DNA from 4 places in the Streptomyces sp. NPDC056373 genome. Region 3 is predicted to be linked to each of the others. Evidence: riboswitches for the same ligand, from Rfam matches in the RefSeq annotation. Region 3 holds a riboswitch; each other region holds the start of a gene.
The links. Region 3 has a riboswitch for cobalamin ahead of ACFCXS_RS11780 (cobalamin biosynthesis protein). Riboswitches for the same ligand answer to the same signal wherever they lie in the genome.
Positions count from the first base shown of each region.

Region 1 (5,000 bases), on a different contig from region 3:
CTTGAACATCACCCGGTTGTGCACGTGTTCGCCGGTCGCCACCCGCACCGGCGCCACCTCCCGGCGGATCGCCGCGAGACCGAGAACGTCATCCGGGCTGGTCGGCTCCTCGATCCAGTACGGGTCGAACTCCGCCAGCCGCCCGATCCACCCGACCGCCTCGTCGACCCCCCAGCGCTGATTGGCGTCCAGCGCCATCCGCACGCCGGGGCCGATCGTCGCCCGCACGGTACGGCACCGCCGCTCATCGTCTTCGGGATCGACGCCGACCTTGAGTTTGATCTGCCCGAACCCGCTGTCCATGGCCTCCCGTGCCAACCCGGCGACCTTGCGGTCGGGGTAACCGAGCCAGCCGGGAGACGTGGCATACGCCGGATACCCCGCAGCGAGCAGCCGCGCCTGCCGCTCCTGCGTCCCGCCCCGCGCCCGCCGCAGAATCTCCAGCGCCTCATCGGGGGTCAGCGCGTCCTCGATATAGCGGAAGTCGATCAACTCGACCACCTGCTCGGGCGACAGCCCGGCCAGCACCTTCCACAGCGGCTTCCCCTCCCGCTTGGCGTACAGATCCCACACGGCGTTCACCACCGCCCCGATGGCCATGTGCACCACGCCCTTCTCCGGCCCCAGCCAGCGCAGCTGGCTGTCGCCGACGAGCGAGCGACTGAACCCTCCGAGGTCGGAGAGGACCTCTTGCAGCCGCAGCCCCACCACATGCGGGCGCAACGCGTCGATCGCCGCCACCTCGACCTCATTGCCCCGGCCGATGGTGAAGCAGAACCCGTGCCCCTCCAGCCCGTCCCCGGCATCGGTGCGGATGATCACATAGGACGCCGAATAATCCGGATCGGGATTCATGGCGTCCGACCCTTCGAGCCGGCGCGACGTGGGAAACCGGATGTCGTAGGCGTCCAGCGCCGTGATCCGCCCCCGCGTCGGGTGGGGCCTCATGGCAGGCGACTCATCGACGTCATCGGGAGGACTCCAGAGAATCAAGCCTGACGGCAAGCGGGGTACCCAAATGACTGTATATCGCACAAAAGCCCCGTCCGCGCTTCAGCAGGCTCGTGTCGCCGGGGGGCTTGCTGCCGGGCCGTAACGCAAAAGGCCAGGTCAGAAGGAATCTGACCTGGCCTCAGAGAGAGCCGCCTTCGGGATTCGAACCCGAGACCTACGCATTACGAGCCCGATAGGGATCGTGACGAGGTGTGCCACGCAATCGCATCAGATCCTGTTTTCGCAGATCAGAGCACCGATCGCGGTCCCGCTGCCGGTACGCCGTGTTACGCCGTCCACAGGCGTCCGCGCTCCCCTTGCGCTCCCCGCCCCCTGAGCGACGCGGTACGCGAAGACAAGTAGGCCCTCGACGCCACCATGCTGACACATTTTGTCGGGATCACACAGGCCGCCCGCAGCGATGAGCGCAACAGCATCTGCAGCAACAGCAGGCCGCAGGGACGTCGTCGGCCGTCGTCGTCGCGGCGGCGGCCTCTTCGGCTTCCGCGGTCTCCGCCACGTCGATGCGCAGCAGCTTGAGCAGATCGGCGGTGACGACCCGATAGGCGTTGCCCAGCCGGAGGACCGTGCACGGATAACGCCCATGTTTGGCGAGCTGGTATCCCGTGGTGCGGCTGAGGGACAGCGCACGGTTCGCCGTCTCCAGGTCCACTGCTGCAGGCAGCGCGAGCAGTTCCGCGCGTGTCAGTCCACGGGACGCGTCGTCGCGGTTGGTGGTCACGGAGGAGCTGTACCCCCGCGAGGTTGTCCGCGACCTGCTCCGGTCGGTCCTTGGGCCAGATCGGGTACGTCGCTGCCACGGGTGGCCGACGGTCACTTGGATCGTGGTGTCGTCCTTCGCGAGGTGGTGCGGTTCGTCTGTCAAGCCGGTGCCGCCGAAGCGGTACAGCCGTGTCGCCTCGGTGGCTATAGGCTGTGGCGCGCAGCTGGTTCGCCCTGTCCGCCAGGCAGGCGCGTCGCAAGAGGGAACCCGGTGGGAATCCGGGACTGCCCCGCAGCGGTGAGCGGGAACGACCGCCGTCATACGCACTGGGCCCGAGGTACAGGGCCTGGGAAGCGACGGCCAGTAGGTGTCTCGTACGGCGGTTTCGTACGACGGGACGTGCCCGTGAGTCCGAAGACCTGCCCGTTGCCCGCGTACGGACGACTCGTACGCGGATGTCCCGGTGACCTCGTGGGCGGGTCGGCGTGCATACCGAGCGGGCGGCCAACGAGCCGTTTCCGTCCGGTCCGTCACCCCTTCGCGCTCTCGTCCCGTCGCCGGGTCTCAGGGAATCATCTCGCGAAGGAGATCTCCGTGACATCGAAGTCCGCAGCCGCGGCAGCACGGGCCACCGTGTACGGCTACCCCCGCCAGGGACCGGGCCGGGAACTGAAGAAGGCCGTCGAGGGCTACTGGAAGGGCCGCGTCACCGCCGCCGCGCTCCAGGACACCGCGGCCGAGCTACCCCGTACGAACTGGCAGCAGCTCACCGACGTCGGCATCCACGAAGTGCCCACCGGTGACTTCTCGTACTACGACCACGTCCTCGACACCACCGTCATGGTCGGCGCGATCCCCCAGCGGCACCGGGCCGCCGTCGAAGCCGACGCCCTGGACGGCTACTTCGCCATGGCGCGCGGTACCCAGGACGTCGCGCCGCTGGAGATGACGAAGTGGTTCGACACCAACTACCACTATCTAGTGCCGGAGTTGGGGCCGGACACGGTCTTCACGGCCGATTCGGCCAAGCAGGTCGCCGAGTTGAAGGAGGCCCTCGCTCTCGGTCTGGCCGCCCGGCCCGTCCTGGTCGGTCCCGTCACCTACCTGCTGCTGGCCAAGCCCGCCCCCGGCGTGCCCGCGGACTTCGCGCCGCTCACCCTCCTCGACCGGCTGCTGCCGGTGTACGCCGAGGTCCTCGCCGACCTGCGGGCGGCGGGCGCCGAGTGGGTGCAGCTCGACGAGCCCGCCCTGGTCCAGGACTGCACCCCGGCCGAACTGAACGCCACCGCGCGCACATATCGCGACCTCGGCGCCCTCACCGAGCGGCCGAAGCTGCTGGTGGCCTCGTACTTCGACCGGCTCGGCGACGCCCTGCCCGTGCTGGCCAAGGCGCCGGTCGAGGGACTCGCCCTGGACTTCACCGAGTCGGCCGCCGCCAACCTCGACGCCCTCGCCGGGGTGGGCGGGCTGCCCGGCAAGCGCCTGATCGCGGGTGTGGTCAACGGCCGCAACATCTGGGTCAACGACCTGTCGGCCTCGCTCACCACGCTCGGCACGCTGCTGGGACTGGCCGACCGGGTGGACGTGGCCGCCTCCTGCTCCCTCCTGCACGTCCCTCTCGACGCGGCGGCGGAGCGGGACATCGAGCCTCAGATCCTGCGCTGGCTCGCCTTCGCCCGCCAGAAGACCGCCGAGATCGTCACCCTCGCCAAGGGACTCGCCCAGGGCACCGACACGATCGCCGCGGAACTCGCCGCCAACCGGGCAGACCTGGCCTCCCGGGCGGGTTCACCGATCACCCGCGATCCGGCCGTCCGGGCCCGCGCGGCGGCCGTCACCGCGTTCGACACGCGCCGCTCCTACCCGTACCGTCAGCGAGCCGCCGCCCAACGGGCCTATCTGAAGCTGCCGTTGCTGCCCACTACCACCATCGGCTCGTTCCCACAGACCGGCGAACTGCGCACCGCCCGCGCCGATCTGCGCGCCAGCCGGATCGACACAGCGGCCTACGAGGAGCGCGTCAGGGCAGAGATCAGCGAGGTGATCGCCTTCCAGGAGAAGACCGGCCTCGACGTCCTGGTGCACGGTGAGCCCGAACGCAACGACATGGTCCAGTACTTCGCCGAACAGCTCACCGGCTACCTCGCCACCCAGCACGGCTGGGTGCAGTCCTACGGCACCCGCTACGTCCGCCCGCCGATCCTGGCCGGCGACATCTCCCGCCCCGAACCGATGACGGTGCGCTGGACGATGTACGCCCAGTCCCTCACCTCCCGCCCGGTCAAGGGCATGCTCACCGGACCGGTCACCATGCTCGCCTGGTCCTTCGTCCGCGACGACCAGCCCCTCGCCGACACCGCCCGCCAGGTCGCCCTCGCCCTGCGCGACGAGGTCAACGACCTGGAGACGGCAGGAACTTCGGTCATCCAGGTCGACGAGCCCGCCCTGCGCGAAACCCTCCCCCTGCGCGCCGAAAACCGTACCGCGTATCTGGACTGGGCCACCGAGGCGTTCCGCCTCACCACCTCCGACGTACGGCCGGACACCCAGATCCACACCCACATGTGCTACGCCGAGTTCGGCGACATCGTCCAGGCCATCGACGACCTCGACGCCGACGTGATCAGCCTGGAGGCCGCCCGCTCCCACATGCAGGTCGCCCGCGAACTCGCCGCACACGGCTACCCGCGTGAGGCCGGGCCCGGCGTGTACGACATCCACTCCCCCCGCGTACCGAGCGCGGCCGAGGCAGCCGCCCTCCTACGGAAGGGACTTGAGGCGATCCCTCCGGAGCGGCTCTGGGTGAATCCCGACTGCGGCCTGAAGACCCGGGGCTGGCCCGAGACCCGCGCCTCGCTGGAGAACCTCGTGACCGCGGCCCGCACCGTCCGCGAGGAAATCTCCGAATCCTGAGGCTGACGCCCGCCTGCCGGGGAGGGAATCCGTTCCCTCCCCCTTGGCAATGCCCGCTGATCCGGCCTCGCGTACGAGGCCACAGGCCGGATCAACGTGGTTCCCCGGCGACGGCCCCAGTTACCGCGATCGCTCACGGCATCTCCAGTTCCCCGTCGCCCCACGTCTGCGGATAGGTTCACCTTCCATGCGGCACTTCACCCAGGACATCCTCACCGTGGCCGACGAACTCGCGGAGGCATACGCAGAGGTCTTCACCGCCCCTCCCTGGCAGCACCGGAACAAGGAGAAGACCCGGGTGGCGTTCCGAGAGCGGCTGGAGACCGACGCGCACCGTCCCGGATTCCGCGCCGTACTCGCCCTGTCGGAG
Region 1 covers NZ_JBHJPX010000019.1:42,055-47,054, reverse strand. Annotated here, with positions in the region: gene ACFCXS_RS33160 (enolase C-terminal domain-like protein) at 1-948, opposite strand, end outside; partial or broken gene ACFCXS_RS33155 (hypothetical protein) at 1,523-1,735, opposite strand; cobalamin riboswitch at 1,925-2,159, shown strand; gene metE (5-methyltetrahydropteroyltriglutamate--homocysteine S-methyltransferase) at 2,312-4,630, shown strand; gene ACFCXS_RS33145 (GNAT family N-acetyltransferase) at 4,818-5,000, shown strand, end outside.
Region 1: another riboswitch for cobalamin. It lies ahead of metE (5-methyltetrahydropteroyltriglutamate--homocysteine S-methyltransferase); the one in region 3 lies ahead of ACFCXS_RS11780 (cobalamin biosynthesis protein).

Region 2 (5,000 bases), on a different contig from region 3:
CGTCCTGCCGTTCCTCGCCGAGCACCTGGGCACCGCGATCGGCATGGCGGGGTGGCTGGTCGGGTTCGTGCTCGGGCTGCGAACCTTCAGCCAGCAGGGGCTGTTCGTGGTCGGCGGCTGGCTCGTCGACCGGTTCGGGGTGCGGCCGGTGGTGCTGGCCGGCTGCGCTCTGCGGATCGCGGGGTTCGCGTGGCTCGGCTTCGCGCAGACGGGCGGGGCCGTGATCGGTGCGGTGCTGGTGATCGGTTTCGCCGCGGCGCTCTTCTCCCCCGCCGTGGAGTCCGAGGTGGCCCGTCAGGCGGTCGTGTGGGAGGAGGACGGGCACGGCCCGCGCACCCGGGTCCTCGCCCTGTTCAGCGTGGCGGGCCAGGCGGGGGCGTTCGTGGGGCCGTTGCTCGGCGCGCTGCTGCTCACCGTCGACTTCCGCACCGCCTGTCTGGCCGGTGCCGGAGTCTTCGTGCTCGTCCTCGCCGGGCATCTGTGGCTGATGCCGCAGCACATCCCCGGCCGGGTCCGTGTCCGGGAGGGGGGCGGGGTCGGGGCCCTGCTGCGCAATCGCCGCTTCCTCGCCCTGTGCTGCGCCTACGGCACCTATCTGCTCGCCTACAACCAGCTGTATCTGGCCCTGCCGGACGAGGTGCAGCGCGCGGCGGGCTCCCAGGCGCCGTTGTCCTGGCTCTTCGCGCTGTCCTCCGTGCTGGTGGTGTTCACCCAGCTGCCGGTGACCCGCTGGGCGGGCGACCGGCTGGACCTGCGCCGCTCCATGACGGCGGGACTGGTGCTGATCGCGTCCGGTTTCGCGGTGGTGGCCGCGGCCCGTCCGGCCGGCTGGACGGGCACGGCCGGGCTGCTCCCTGCGGCGGGCTTCGTGATCTTGCTCACCGTGGGGCAGATGCTGGTGGTGCCCGCCGCCCGTGCCTGGGTGCCCGACCTCGCCGAGGAGGACCGGCTCGGGCTCTACATGGGCGCGCTGTCGTCCGTGTCGGGTCTGATCGTCCTGGCCGGCAGCGCGGCCACCGGCTTCCTGCTCGACCTGGGACTGCCGGCCGCCGTTCCGTGGCTGGTCCTGGCGGCCGTACCGGCTCTGGCGGTGGCCCTGTTGCCGCACCGCGAGAAGGGGCGGGGCGCGCCGGCCTGACACCCTGCCGGCCTCCCGGGGCAACCGGGCGCCGGGGCTGTCACCCCGGCGGGCGACACCCTCGCTCCGGGATTTGCGCGCCAGGACGCTCCGAGGACACCCGCGGCGGAGATCGGCGGTCATGCCGCGCCAGTATCCTGGGTCGGCTGCGGCACCCCCGACCAATCCCCGTGCACGAGCGGGGAGTTCGGCCTGCGGCGACGACCTTCCCCCTATGCGTGAGACGAGGACGAGTGCTGCTAGCGGGCCGCTACCGGCTGGATGTGGAGATCGGGCGCGGTGGAATGGGAGAGGTCTGGCGCGCGTACGACGAGACGCTCGCCAGGGCGGTGGCCCTCAAGCTGCTGCTCCCCCAGGACACCGACGCCACGGCGGCCTCCCGGTTCCGTCTGGAGGCTCAGACCGCCGGACGTCTCAACCACCCCAACGTGGTCGGTGTGCTGGACTTCGGCGAGTACGACAACCGGCTGTACCTGGTGATGGAGCTGGTCGAGGGCGACAGTCTCGCCGGGGTGCTGACCGGCTCCGGCTCGCTGCCCGCCGAGCGGGTGGCCGTGCTCGCGGCGCAGGCGTCCGCGGGGCTCGCCGCCGCGCACGCGCAGGGCATCGTGCACCGGGACGTCAAGCCCGCCAACCTGCTGCTGGACGCGGGCGGCACGCTGAAGATCGGCGACTTCGGCATCGCGCGGTTCCTCGACGACCCCGGCGCCGCGCTCACCGCCACCGGCCAGATCATCGGCACCGGCCTCTACCTCGCGCCCGAGCGGGCGCTGGGCAAACCCGCGGGGCCCGCGTCCGACATGTACTCCCTGGGCTGCGTGCTCTACCAGCTCCTCAGCGGACGTCCCCCGTTCGAGGCCGACACCGCCGTCGCCCTGCTCCACCAGCACCTCGACTCGGTTCCCGTGCCGCCGCGCGAGCTCGGTGTCGCCGGACTTCCACCGGCGTTCGAGAACTACCTCCTGGGTCTGCTGGCCAAGCAGCCCGAGGACCGCCCCACCGCACAGCAGGCCGCCGAGTGGTTCGCCCAGGGCGCCTGGCGGGGCCTGCCCGAGCCGCTGCCGGAGGTCTCCCCGCCACTGCGGGCGAACACCGCGTCCGCAGCGATGCCCGCCGGGCCGGGACCGTACGCGACCGCCGAGACCGGCAGCCCGACCACGTACGCGCTGCCCGCCACCAAGGGTCATCGCACCGCTGCCCGGGCGGCCCAGGCGGGGCGTTCGGGCCGCTCGCGCGGTCGCGGGGGCCGGGGCAACCGGTCGAAGCTGGCCGCGACGGCCGCCGCCGCGGCACTGTTCGTCGCCGCGATGCTCATCGGCATGCGCTGGTTCTCACCCGGCACGACCGCGGAGGGGACGGAACCCGACGCGTCCCCGAGTGCGAGCAGCCCGGCCGCCACGCCGTCCACCGACCCCGCCACGTCCGGCTCCTCCGGCTCCGCCGGCTCACAGGCCGACCCGGCGGCCGGCCCGGGGCCTGCCGACACGCCCGCGACCGGCACCGTGGCCGATGTCACTCCGTCCACGCCGCCCCCTTCCCCGACCCCTCCCGCGTCCGCGCCGGACGTCGCGACTCCGACGCAGGAAGCGGTCCACGGCGGCCCCGAGCAGCCGAAGCCGCAGAAGCCGCGCCAGGCCGGGCAGGACGGGGAGAGCGACGACGGCGGGGACGACGCGGGCGACGACTGACAAGGTCCGGACGTCGCGCGGCGGGGCCTTGCGCGCAGCGCGTGGACCGGCCGGGGGATGCGCCGGTGTGCGAACGGGCGCCCCCTCGCGCGCCCCTTGGGTGGCTTGTCATCGCCCTTACCCCGGCCTTATTGTCACCAGGCCTTGGTGAACGGGAAATCCGGTGTGATGCCGGTGCGGCCCTCGCCACTGTGAATCGGGAAGTCCGGCTCCGGCCCTCATGGGCAGCCACTGGGTCCTTGCGACCCGGGAAGGCGGAGACCGGGCGGTGGTACCCGTCAGCCAGGAGACCGGCCAAGGCGCGTCAACCATCCACGAGGTGCTGGAGAGGGTCTGCTGAGCCATGCACATAGCCGAGGGTTTCCTTCCTCCGGCGCACGCGGTCGCCTGGGGCGTCGCGTCGGCGCCGTTCGTCGTCCACGGAGTCCGGTCGCTCACCCGTGAAGTGCGCGAGCACCCCGAGAGCACCCTGCTCCTCGGTGCGTCCGGCGCCTTCACGTTCGTCCTGTCCGCCCTCAAGCTCCCGTCCGTCACGGGCAGTTGCTCGCACCCCACCGGCACGGGCCTGGGAGCCGTCCTGTTCCGGCCGCCCATCATGGCGGTGCTGGGCACCATCACCCTGCTGTTCCAGGCGCTGCTGCTGGCGCACGGCGGCCTGACCACGCTCGGCGCCAACGTCTTCTCCATGGCGATCGTCGGTCCCTGGGCCGGATACGCCGTCTACACACTGCTGCGGCGCTGCGGCGCGCCGCTGATGGTGGCGGTGTTCTGCGGCGCGTTCGTCGCCGACCTGTCCACCTACTGCGTCACCAGCGTGCAGCTGGCGCTCGCGTTCCCCGACCCGGGCAGCGGATTCCTGGGCGCGCTGGGCAAGTTCGGTTCCATCTTCGCCGTCACGCAGATTCCGCTCGCGGTGAGCGAGGGACTGCTGACCGTGCTCGTGATGCGGCTGCTGGTGCAGTCCAGCAAGGGCGAACTGACCCGTCTGGGCGTGCTCCTCGCCAAGAAGCAGGCGACCGGGACGGAGACCGAGGTGGCGGCCCGATGAAGCGGAACACGAAGATCAACCTCGTGCTGCTGCTCCTCGTGGCCGCGCTCGCCGTGCTGCCGTTGGCGCTCGGTCTGGGTGACCACAAGAAGGAGCCGTTCACGGGCGCCGACGCCGAGGCCGAGACGGCGATCACGGAGCTGAAGCCGGACTACGAGCCGTGGTTCTCGCCGCTGTACGAACCGCCGTCCGGTGAGATCGAGTCGGCCCTGTTCGCTCTCCAGGCGGCTCTCGGCGCCGGTGTCCTCGCCTACTACTTCGGTCTGCGCCGGGGCCGCAGGCAGGGCGAGCAGCGGGCGCTGGAGCGGGAGTCCGGCAGCGCGCTTCCCGGCGCCGCCGGGAAGTCCGCCGCGGAACGGGACTGAGCCCGGGTGCTGCCGATCGACGCGGCGGCGCACAGCAGTCGCTGGCGCCGCCGCCATCCCGTGGACAAGGCCGTGCTCGGGCTCGGCCTCACCGTGCTCGCGATCTCCCTGCCGCCCTGGCCGGGCGCGGCCCTGGTCCTCCTGACGGCCCTGGTCGTGCTGCTGGGTCCGGCCGGTGTGCCCGGGCGGCGGTTGTGGCGGGCGTACCGGGTGCCGCTGGGCTTCTGTGTGACCGGCGCGTTCACGCTGCTCGTCCAGGTGGGCGGGCCAGGGGGGTTCGTCTCGCTCGCCGCCGACGGGCCGGTGCGGGCCGGGGAGTTGCTGCTGCGGACCTCGGCGGCCTCCCTCGGGGTGCTGCTGTTCGCCTTCACGACGCCCATGTCCGACCTGCTGCCCCGGCTGGTCCGGGCCGGGGTTCCCGCGGCGGTCGTAGACGTCGCGCTCGTGACGTACCGGATGAGCTTCCTGCTGCTGGACTCCGTGCGGCGCGTCCGGGAGGCCCAGGCGGCCCGGCTCGGGCACACCGGCAGGGCCGCGGAGTGGCGGTCCCTGGCCGGGCTCGGCGCCACCGCGTTCGTCCGGGCCTTCGACCGGGCGACCCGCCTCCAGGCCGGACTCGCCGGGCGCGGCTACGACGGCACCCTGCGCGTCCTGGTGCCCGAGGCCCGGATCTCCGCCCGTTTCACGGCGGCCAGTTGCGCGCTCCTCGCCGCGCTGGCCGCCCTCACCCTCGTACTGGAAAGGCCGCTGACATGAGCGAG
Region 2 covers NZ_JBHJPX010000009.1:269,364-274,363, reverse strand. Annotated here, with positions in the region: gene ACFCXS_RS21025 (MDR family MFS transporter) at 1-1,138, shown strand, start outside; gene ACFCXS_RS21020 (serine/threonine-protein kinase) at 1,372-2,826, shown strand; cobalamin riboswitch at 2,955-3,140, shown strand; gene ACFCXS_RS21015 (energy-coupling factor ABC transporter permease) at 3,170-3,874, shown strand; gene ACFCXS_RS21010 (energy-coupling factor ABC transporter substrate-binding protein) at 3,871-4,239, shown strand; gene cbiQ (cobalt ECF transporter T component CbiQ) at 4,246-4,995, shown strand; gene ACFCXS_RS21000 (energy-coupling factor ABC transporter ATP-binding protein) at 4,992-5,000, shown strand, end outside.
Region 2: another riboswitch for cobalamin. It lies ahead of ACFCXS_RS21015 (energy-coupling factor ABC transporter permease); the one in region 3 lies ahead of ACFCXS_RS11780 (cobalamin biosynthesis protein).

Region 3 (5,000 bases):
CCGGCCGGGTGACCGGAACCTCTTCGAGAGGCCGCTCGATCGGGTCAATCGGTTCGCCTGCGGCGGCCGGTCCCCGGGGCCCCGGGACGCCGCCCCGGGGCGGAATCCCGACCGCCCGTTGCGGTCACCCCTGCGCCCCTCCCAGTTCATCTTCCGTTCACCCAGGTTCCCTACGTTCATCGAGCCAACAACCTCGAACGATTGCCTGGGTAAATGGAAAGCTTCTCGCTGATCCTCGCGATTGTGGTGGTAACCGCACTCGCGTTCGATTTCACGAACGGTTTCCACGACACCGCGAACGCGATGGCCACGACCATTTCCACGGGCGCCATGCGGCCCAAGGTTGCGGTGGCCATGTCCGCGGTCCTCAACCTGGTCGGCGCCTTCCTGTCCGTCGAAGTCGCCAACACGATCTCCAAAGGCCTCGTCGACGAGGCCGGCATCCGTCCCGAGGTCATCTTCGCCGCCCTGGTCGGCGCGATCCTCTGGAACCTGCTGACCTGGCTGGTCGGTCTGCCCTCCAGCTCCTCCCACGCCCTCATGGGCGGTCTGATCGGCGCCACGATCGCCTCGGCGGGCGTCGGCGCGGTGCACGGGGACGTGCTGGTCACCAAGGTGCTGATCCCGGCGATCGCCGCCCCGCTGGTCGCGGGCATCGCGGCGATGCTCGCCACACGGCTGACGTACTCCCTCGGCAGCAAGACCGACGGCAACGCGTCCAAGAAGGGCTACCGGGTCGGCCAGATCGCCTCCGCGGGCCTGGTCTCGCTGGCCCACGGCACCAACGACGCGCAGAAGACGATGGGTGTCATCACCCTCGCCCTGGTCGCCGGCGGGGCCGTCGCGCCCGACTCGGACCCGCCCATGTGGGTCATCCTCTCGGCGGGTCTCGCCATCGCGCTCGGCACCTACCTGGGCGGCTGGCGCATCATCCGCACCATGGGCAAGGGACTGACCGAACTCCAGCCGCAGCAGGGCTTCGCCGCCCAGACCTCCGCGGCAACCGTCATCCTGGCCTCCTCGCACATCGGTTTCTCCCTCTCCACGACGCACTCCGTGTCCGGTTCGGTGATGGGTGCCGGGCTCGGCCGCAAGGGCGGCGTGGTCCGCTGGTCCACCGCGACGCGGATGTTCGTCGCCTGGGGTCTGACGCTCCCGGCGGCGGCCCTGGTGGGTGCTCTCGCCGAGTACGTCACCGGCTTCGGCAGCTGGGGCACCGCGGTGGTGGCCGTCTTCCTCATTGCCTCCAGCGCGGCGATCTGGAAGCTGTCGCGGCGTGAGGTCGTCGACCACACCAACGTCAACGACACCGAGGACACCGCGGACGCGGAGCCGGCCGGTGTGGTGACCACGGCGATCGCAGCGGTCACGCCGCCCCCGGCGGCCGGCACGGCCACGGCCACGGCCTCGGCCTCGGCCTCGGAGGACCCGGTCCCCTCGTTCCCGTCGCAGGCCACCGCCGAGCGCACGCCGACCACGCCCACCACGGTCTGACCGGCCACCGGTTACAAGGAAGAGTCTCCGATATGAAGATCGACTGGGCGGCCCTCGGCTCCGTCTTCGGCGTCAGCCTCGTGGTCACCGTGGCCCTCGTCGGCCTGTTCACCCTCGGCATCACCGGCCTGTCGCGCCGCGAACGGGCAGTGGCGCAGGGCGGGTCCGCGGGACTCGCGGTCACCGGCGCGTACGCGTGCTTCGCGGCGTGTGCGGCGGCCGTGGGGTACGGGATCTATCTGATCGTGGCCTGAGGGCCCGACCGACCGCACGTCGTGTCCGCCGGGCGGCACGGGACTTCGCTCCTGTGCCGCCCGGTCGTCGTGTGGAGGCAGGGGCGGTGTGGGGTTCTCCACACTCTCCCCCCGCAGGTCAACGGCAAGTTGACGGCGGTTCCCGGCCATGGTGGACTGCCGGGGCCAGTACGGCGGCAGGAGAGGAAGCCGGTGCGAGTCCGGCGCGGTCCCGCCACTGTCACCGGGGTAGCAATCCCCGGGAGCCAGGAACTCTCACCGCCGGTCTCGTCGAACCAGGGCGTGGACACCCTGAGTGAGGACACATATCGCCATGCGCGGCTGCCGATCGAGGTTCAACACCCCACCCCTGCCCGCCCTCCTGGCCGGCTGAGCCCATGGGTGCCGGTCGCGTCTTCGCGTACGGCGCCGCCGCCGGTCTGATCGGTGACCTGCTGCTCGGTGATCCTCGCCGGGGGCATCCGGTCGCCGCGTTCGGGCGGGCCGCGAGTGCCGTGGAACGGGTGTTGTGGCGGGACCACCGCGGGTGGGGCGCGCTGCACACCGCCGTGTGTGCCGGCGGGGCCGTCGCCCTCGGGTCCGTCGCCGCGCGTGCCGTGCGGCCGTCCGCCGTCGCCTCCGTCGCGCTGACCGCAGCCGCCACCTGGGCCGTCGTCGGGGGCACGTCGCTGGCCCGGGAGGCACGGACCATCGGGCGTGCCCTGGAGGCCGGGGACGTCGAGGCGGCCCGGGCCCGGCTGCCGCATCTGTGCGGGCGGGACCCGCAGGCCCTGGACGCCGACGGCATGGCCCGGGCCGTGGTCGAGTCGGTCGCCGAGAACACCTCCGACGCCGTCGTGGGAGCGCTGGTGTGGGGGGCCGTCGGCGGAGTGCCGGGGCTGCTCGGGTTCCGGGCCGTCAACACCCTGGACGCCATGGTCGGGCACAAGTCGGCCCGGTACCGCCGGTACGGGTGGGCTTCCGCGCGGCTGGACGACCTCGCCGGGTGGCCGGGAGCGCGGCTGACCGCCGTGCTCGCCACCCTGGCCGGTCCGGACCCGCGGGGGGCCGTGCGGGCATGGCGGGCCGACGCGGCGAAGCATCCGAGTCCCAACGCCGGGCCCGTGGAGGCCTCGTTCGCGGGGGCGCTCGGGGTGCGGCTGGGCGGGACGCTCTCGTACGGCGGGCGGGTGGAGCATCGGCCCGTGCTGAACACGCAGGGGCGGGCCGTCGGCACGCACGACGTCGAACGGGCCGTGCGGCTGTCGAAGCGCGTCACCTGGCTCGCGCTCGGGGTGTGCGCCGGAGCGCGGTTGCTCAAGAGTGCGCAGTCGCTCAAGGGTGCGCGGTCGCTGAAGAGGGGGAATTGACATGAGCGGTGGGCTTCTCGTCGCCGGAACCACCTCCGACGCCGGCAAGAGCGTCGTGACCGCCGGGATCTGCCGGTGGCTGGTGCGGCAGGGCGTCAAGGTCGCGCCCTTCAAGGCGCAGAACATGTCCCTGAACTCCTTCGTGACCACGGAGGGGGCCGAGATCGGGCGGGCTCAGGCCATGCAGGCGCAGGCCTGCCGGGTCGAGCCGACCGCGCTGATGAACCCGGTGCTGCTCAAGCCCGGTGGCGAGCAGAGCAGTCAGGTCGTGCTGCTGGGCAAGCCGGTCGGGGAGATGAGTGCGCGCGGCTACCACGGCGGCCGGCAACAGCGGCTGCTGGGGACGGTGCTGGACTGCCTGGAGCAGTTGCGGGGCACGTATGACGCGGTGATCTGTGAGGGGGCCGGTTCTCCCGCCGAGATCAATCTGCGGCGGACGGACATCGTGAACATGGGGATCGCCCGGAACGCCGGGCTGCCCGTGCTCGTCGTCGGCGACATCGACCGGGGCGGTGTGTTCGCCTCGTTCTTCGGGACGGTGGCACTGCTGTCGCCCGAGGACCAGGCCTGTGTCGCCGGGTTCCTCGTCAACAAGTTCCGCGGTGACGTCTCCCTTCTGGAGCCGGGCCTGGACATGCTGCACGGGCTCACGGGGCGGAAGACGTACGGCGTGCTGCCGTTCCGGCACGGGCTCGGGATCGACGAGGAGGACGGGCTCAGAGTCTCCCTGCGCGGGACCGTGCGGGAGTCCGTCGTCGCCCCGCCCGTCGGAGAGGACGTGCTGCGCGTCGCGGTCTGCGCCGTGCCACTGATGTCCAACTTCACGGACGTGGACGCGCTGGCCGCCGAACCGGGCGTCGTGGTGCGGTTCGTGGACCGGCCGGAGGAACTGTCCGACGCCGACCTCGTCATCGTGCCCGGCACCCGCGGGACGGTACGGGCGCTGGAGTGGCTGCGGGAACGGGGGCTCGCCGAGGCCCTGGCCCGCCGGGCCGCCGAGGGGCGGCCCGTCCTCGGTATCTGCGGCGGCTTCCAGATCCTCGGCGAGCACATCGAGGACGACGTCGAGAGCCGCCGAGGGCACGTCGACGGGCTCGGGATCCTGCCCGTGCGGGTGCGGTTCGCCCGCGAGAAGACCCTCACCCGGCCGCAGGGCGAGGCCCTCGGGGAACGTGTCGAGGGATACGAGATCCACCACGGGGTCGCCGACGTCCAGGGAGGCGCCGCCTTCCTGGACGGCTGCCGGGTCGGCCAGACCTGGGGCACGCACTGGCACGGCTCACTGGAGTCGGACGGCTTCCGGCGGGCCTTTCTGCGCGAGGTGGCGGCCGCCGCGGGCCGCCGCTTCGTGCCCGCGCCGGACACCTCGTTCGCCGCGCTGCGCGAGGAGCAGCTCGACCGGCTCGGCGACCTGATCGAACAGCACGCGGACACCGACGCGCTGTGGCGGCTCATCGAGTCCGGCGCGCCGCAAGGACTGCCCTTCATTCCACCGGGAGCACCCGCATGAGCACAGTGTTGTTGTTGTCGACCGCCGACACGGACCTGCTGGCGGCCCGGGCCGCCTCCGGTGCCGACTACCGGATCGGCAACCCGACCCGCGTGGACGTCCGGGAGGAGCTGCCCGCCCTGCTGGACGGGGCGTCCGTCGCCGTCGTCCGGCTGCTCGGCGGCAAGCGGGCCTGGGAGGACGGGCTCGCCGCGCTGAAGGCCTCCGGCGTCCCCACCGTGCTGCTCGGCGGCGAGGCCGTGCCGGACGCGGAGCTGATGGCCGAGTCGTCCGTCCCGGCCGGTGTCGTGGCCGAGGCGCTGAAGTACCTCGTGGAGGGCGGCCCGGACAACCTCACCGAACTCGCCCGGTTCCTCTCGGACACCGTGCTGCTGACGGGCGAGGGGTTCGACG
Region 3 covers NZ_JBHJPX010000005.1:65,011-70,010, forward strand. Annotated here, with positions in the region: gene ACFCXS_RS11770 (anion permease) at 214-1,494, shown strand; gene ACFCXS_RS11775 (hypothetical protein) at 1,527-1,748, shown strand; cobalamin riboswitch at 1,868-2,026, shown strand; gene ACFCXS_RS11780 (cobalamin biosynthesis protein) at 2,126-3,097, shown strand; gene ACFCXS_RS11785 (cobyric acid synthase) at 3,099-4,607, shown strand; gene cobN (cobaltochelatase subunit CobN) at 4,604-5,000, shown strand, end outside.

Region 4 (5,000 bases), on a different contig from region 3:
CGGCGTCGACCGGCTGACGGGTTCGGGCGTCGATGATGCGCAGCACGAGGCGAGCGTAGGCGGGCGGACGGGTCCGCGCAGGCAGGACCGGCTCTTTCCGGCCACGGTGGCGCGATCGGCCCAGCCTCGCTCGCCCGCTCCGGTCAGACCAGCGTGCCCAGGAATCGCACATGAGGCCGCCCCTCGGGCCCTTCCCTGCTGACGGCGGCCCGCACCCCGTACACCTCGGCGATGAGCTCCGCCGTGAGGACGTCTCCCGCGGGGCCCGCCGCCACCACCCTCCCCGCGCACAGCACGACGACCCGATCGCAGTACATCGCCGCGAGGTTGAGGTCGTGCAGGGCGACCACGGTGGTGACGGGCAGGGCCGTGACCAGGGCGAGGAGATCGAGCTGGTGGTGGATGTCGAGGTGGTTGGTGGGCTCGTCGAGGAGGAGTTCGCGGGGTTCCTGGGCGAGCGCGCGGGCGATCTGCACCCGCTGGCGTTCGCCGCCCGAGAGGGTGTGCCAGAGCCGGCCGGCCCGGTCGGCGAGACCCGTGCGCTCCAGGGCGGCGCGCACCGCCCGCTCGTCGTCTGCCGAGGGGGGCGTCCAGGCGCGGCGGTGGGGGACACGGCCCAGCCGCACGACGTCCATGACCGTCAGCTCGACCTGGGTGTCCGACTGTTGCTCGACGACCGCGAGGCGGCGCGCGACCGTGCGGCGGGGCACGTCGGCCAGCGGTGTGCCGTCGAGGGTGACGACCCCCGAGGACGGCGCGAGCAGCCCGGCCAGCAGCCGCAGCAGCGTGGACTTGCCCGAGCCGTTGGGGCCCAGCACGCCGACCGTGGAGCCGGTCTCCGGCGCGAGGGCGACGCCGTCCAGGATGAGACGCCCGTCGGCACGCCGGCTGACCCGGTCGGCCCGCAACCCCTCCGCCACCGGTGTCTCCGTGCCGCTCATCGCACCCTCCGCGTCCGGTACAGCACCGCCACGAACGCCGGCACCCCGATCAGCGACGTCACGACCCCCACCGGAACCTCCTGCGGATCGAGGACGGTACGGGCCAGGGTGTCCACCCACACCAGGAAGACCGCTCCCGCGAGGGCGGTGACCGGCAGCAGCCTCGCGTGCCCGGGACCGGTCAGGGCCCGGGCGGCGTGCGGCAGGACCAGCCCGACGAAGCCGATCGCCCCGGCCGAGCTGACCAGCGCGGCGGTGAGCAGGGCCGTGACACACAGCAGGACCAGGCGGGTGCGGGCGACGGACACCCCGAGCGCGGCGGCCGCGTCCTGGCCGAAGGCGAAGGCGTCGAGGGTCCGGGCGTACGAAAGGCACACCACCAGCGCCAGCGCCAGCACGGCCAGGCACAGCCACACGTCGGTCCAGCCGGCGCCGCCGAGCGAGCCGAGGAGCCAGAACAGCACGCCACGGGTCGTCTCGGCGTCGGCGGAGGTCAGCACGACGAAGGAGGTGAGCGCGGAGAAGAGCTGCATGGCGGCGACGCCCGCGAGGACGACACGGTCGGTGGTGCCGCCGAGGGTGTGGCTGAGCAGGAGTACCAGCGCGAAGGACAGCAGGGCGCCGAGGAACGCGCCCGCGGACACCGGAAGGGCGCCGCCGCCCACGCCGAGCACGACGACGAGGACCGCTCCGGTGGAGGCACCCGAGGACACCCCGAGGACGAACGGGTCGGCGAGCGGGTTGCGCAGCAGCGACTGCATCACCGCCCCGCACACGGCCAGTCCGGCCCCGCACACGGCGGCGAGCAGCGTGCGAGGCAGTCGCAGCTGCCAGACGATCCCGTCCCGGATCGTCGTGAGCCCCGAGTCGCCGAGGCCGAGATGGGCGGCCACGACGGACCACACGTCCGCGACGCCGATGTCGGCGGGGCCGATGGTGATGGCCACGGCGAGGGAGGTCACGAGCGCGACGGCCCCCGCCAGACCCAGCGCGAGCCCGGCCCGGCGCCCGGGCCCGGCGGCCGGCAGCTCCTGCTCGCGGGCGGTCACTTCACCAGCCCGAACCGGCGCAGCCCGGCGGCGACCTGCTCCACGCCCTCGACGGTCCGGATCGTCGGGTTCATGGCCTGCCCGCTGAGCAGCACGTACCGCTTGTGCCGGACCGCGTCCATGTTCCTGGTGACCGGGTTGGACTCCAGGAAGGCGATCTTCTTCGCGGCGGACTCGGCGGTCTGGGACTCGCGGGTCAGGTCGCCGATGACGAGGACGTCGGGGTCGCGGTCGGCGACCGTCTCCCAGTTGACCTGTGGCCACTCCTCGTGCGTGTCGTCGAAGACGTTCTTCGCGCCGAGGGCCCGGGTGATGATGCCGGGTGCTCCGCAACAGCCCGCCATGTAGGGCGAATCGGAGTTCGCGAACCAGTAGAGGAGGGTGACGCCGGAGGCGTCGATGCCCTGCGTGGCCGTCTTCATGCGCTTGTGGAGGGAGGCCACGAGGGCGTCGCCGCGTTTGCGCACACCGAACACGGTTGCCAGGTCGTGGACTTCGCCGTAGACGGTGTCGATGCCGAGGGCCTTGTCGCGGGTGCCGTCGCCGCCGCCCGAGTTGTCCTTGCCCGCGCAGTCGGACGGGGAGACGTAGGTGGGGACCCCGAGCTTCTCGAACTGCTCGCGGGTCGCGACGCCGCCCTTTCCGAGGGTGGAGACGAAGGACGCGGCGACGAAGTCGGGCTCGGTGTCCAGGACGCGTTCGAAGGACGGGTTGTCGTCGGCGATGCGCGGCACCGTCGCGTTCGCCTTCTCCAGTCCCTTCATCACGGGGTCGGTCCAGGTGGCCGTGCCCGCCATGCGGTCGGCGAGCCCCAGGGAGAGCAGGATCTCGGTGGTGCCCTGGTTGAGGGACACGGCGTGCCGCGGCGGGGCGGCCACGCGGACCTCGTGCCCGCAGTCGGTGAGCGTGACGGCGGCTTTCGCGTCGGTGGACGTGCTCCCGCCGCAGCCGGTCAGGAGCAGGGAACCGGCGGCGAGCAGGACGGCGGCACGGGCGGGGCGGGCGAGGGGCACGGGAACCAGTCCTCAGTCGTCGAGGGCTCGGTCGCGGAGCCCGGTCGTACGGTGCTCCCCCGCCGCGCGCGGCCGCGGGGGCCGCCAGCAGGTCTTCGGACTCGGGTTCACCCGGGTCGGAGCGCCTTCCCGGACGTCCGTGAAGGAGTCCAGTGGCCGAGGCCCCGCCCGTCCCCCTCACCGCTGCGCGTCAGTTCCGGATTCGCACCGGATTCCCTGACCCACGTACATGGGTTCGACTGGCCCCGGCAAGCTATCACGGGGCCCTCCGGGGAATCACCGCGCACCCGGCGCCGTTGAACGGAGAGCAGCTCGTCCACGACTTCCGAGGAGGCCGCCGGTGTACGGCGACGAGGCAACGGTCCGCAGGATTCTCACCGAGCTCGGCGACACCTGGGCCGTGGTGGGCCTGTCGTCGAACCAGCGGCGCGCGGCGTACGGCGTCGCCGCCGTGCTCCAGCGTTTCGGCAAGCGCGTCGTGCCGGTGCACCCGAAGGCGGAGACGGTGCACGGGGAGAAGGGGTACGCGAGCCTGGCGGACATCCCCTTCGACGTGGACGTGGTGGACGTGTTCGTGAACAGCGACCTCGCCGGGGCCGTCGCGGACCAGGCGGTCGCCAAGGGCGCGAAGGGCGTCTGGTTCCAGCTCGGCGTGATCGACGGGGCGGCGTACGACCGGACCCGGGCGGCGGGCCTGGAGATGGTGATGGACCGCTGTCCGGCAATCGAGATCCCACGGCTGCCTCATCACCGCGTACAGGAATCCTGAAGCGTTTTCCAGGAAATGCCCGCAGCCGGTCAAGGCTTCCCGCGCCCGGTCAAGGCTGCACAACTCGTCTTCTGCCGCCGGGCGGTCGATTCCTAATCTGAGGCCTCTTGCTCGCCGAACTCTCCGAGTTCTCTATGAGAGGCCCCTGCATTCATGGAAAGAGACGGCCTGCGCCGGGATGTCGGGCTGATCGGGCTCATGTGGGCCTCGGTCGGCTCCATCATCGGCTCGGGCTGGTTGTACGGCGCCGAGAAGGCCGTCGTGGCGGCCGGCCCCGCGGCGATCCTGTCCTGGCTCATCGGTGCGGTGGCGATCGTGCTGCTGGCCCTGGTGCACGCGGAACTGGGCGGCATGTTCCCGGTCGCCGGCGGCACCGCCCGTTATCCGCACTACGCGTTCGGCGGACTGGCCGGCATGTCCTTCGGCTGGTTCGCCTGGCTCCAGGCCGCCACGGTGGCACCGATCGAGGTCGAGGCCATGATCGGCTACGCCGGGCACTGGCACTGGGCCCAGGGCTTCCAGCACGCGAAGGACGGGACGCTCACGACGAGCGGCTTCGTCGTCGCGGTCGTCCTGATGGCCGTGTTCGTCGTCGTCAACTTCCTCGGGGTGCGGATCCTGGCGCACACCAACAGCGCCGCCACCTGGTGGAAGGTGGCCGTGCCGCTGGCCGCGATCTTCATCATCGCGGCGGGCAACTTCCACCCGGGCAACTTCACCGAGCACGGCTTCGCCCCGTTCGGCGCCCACGGTGTGCTGAGCGCCGTCAGTTCCAGCGGCATCATCTTCGCCCTGCTGGGCTTCGAGCAGGCGATCCAGCTGGCGGGCGAGAGCCGCGACCCGCAGCGGGACCTGCCGCGCGCGACGATCGGTTCGGTCGCCATCGGAGCGGCCATCTACGTCCTGCTCCAGGTCGTCTTCATCGCCGCCCTGCCACTGGGCTCCTTCGCACACGGGTGGACCAAGCTCGACTACCCCGGCATCAGCGGCCCGTGGGCGGGGCTCGCGACCCTGCTGGGCCTCGGCTGGCTGAGCGTGGTGCTGTACCTGGACGCGGTGGTCTCCCCGGGCGGCACCGGCCTGATCTACACGACGGCCACGTCCCGGGTCTCCTACGGACTGGCCCGCAACGGCTACGCGCCGAAGCTGTTCGTCCGCACCGACGGGCGCGGCGTGCCGTGGTTCGGGCTGATCGTGTCCTTCGTGACGGGCGTGGTCTGCTTCCTGC
Region 4 covers NZ_JBHJPX010000009.1:75,224-80,223, reverse strand. Annotated here, with positions in the region: gene ACFCXS_RS20130 (hypothetical protein) at 1-46, opposite strand, end outside; gene ACFCXS_RS20125 (ABC transporter ATP-binding protein) at 144-941, opposite strand; gene ACFCXS_RS20120 (FecCD family ABC transporter permease) at 938-1,990, opposite strand; gene ACFCXS_RS20115 (ABC transporter substrate-binding protein) at 1,987-3,003, opposite strand; cobalamin riboswitch at 3,072-3,262, opposite strand; gene ACFCXS_RS20110 (CoA-binding protein) at 3,344-3,772, shown strand; gene ACFCXS_RS20105 (APC family permease) at 3,926-5,000, shown strand, end outside.
Region 4: another riboswitch for cobalamin. It lies ahead of ACFCXS_RS20115 (ABC transporter substrate-binding protein); the one in region 3 lies ahead of ACFCXS_RS11780 (cobalamin biosynthesis protein).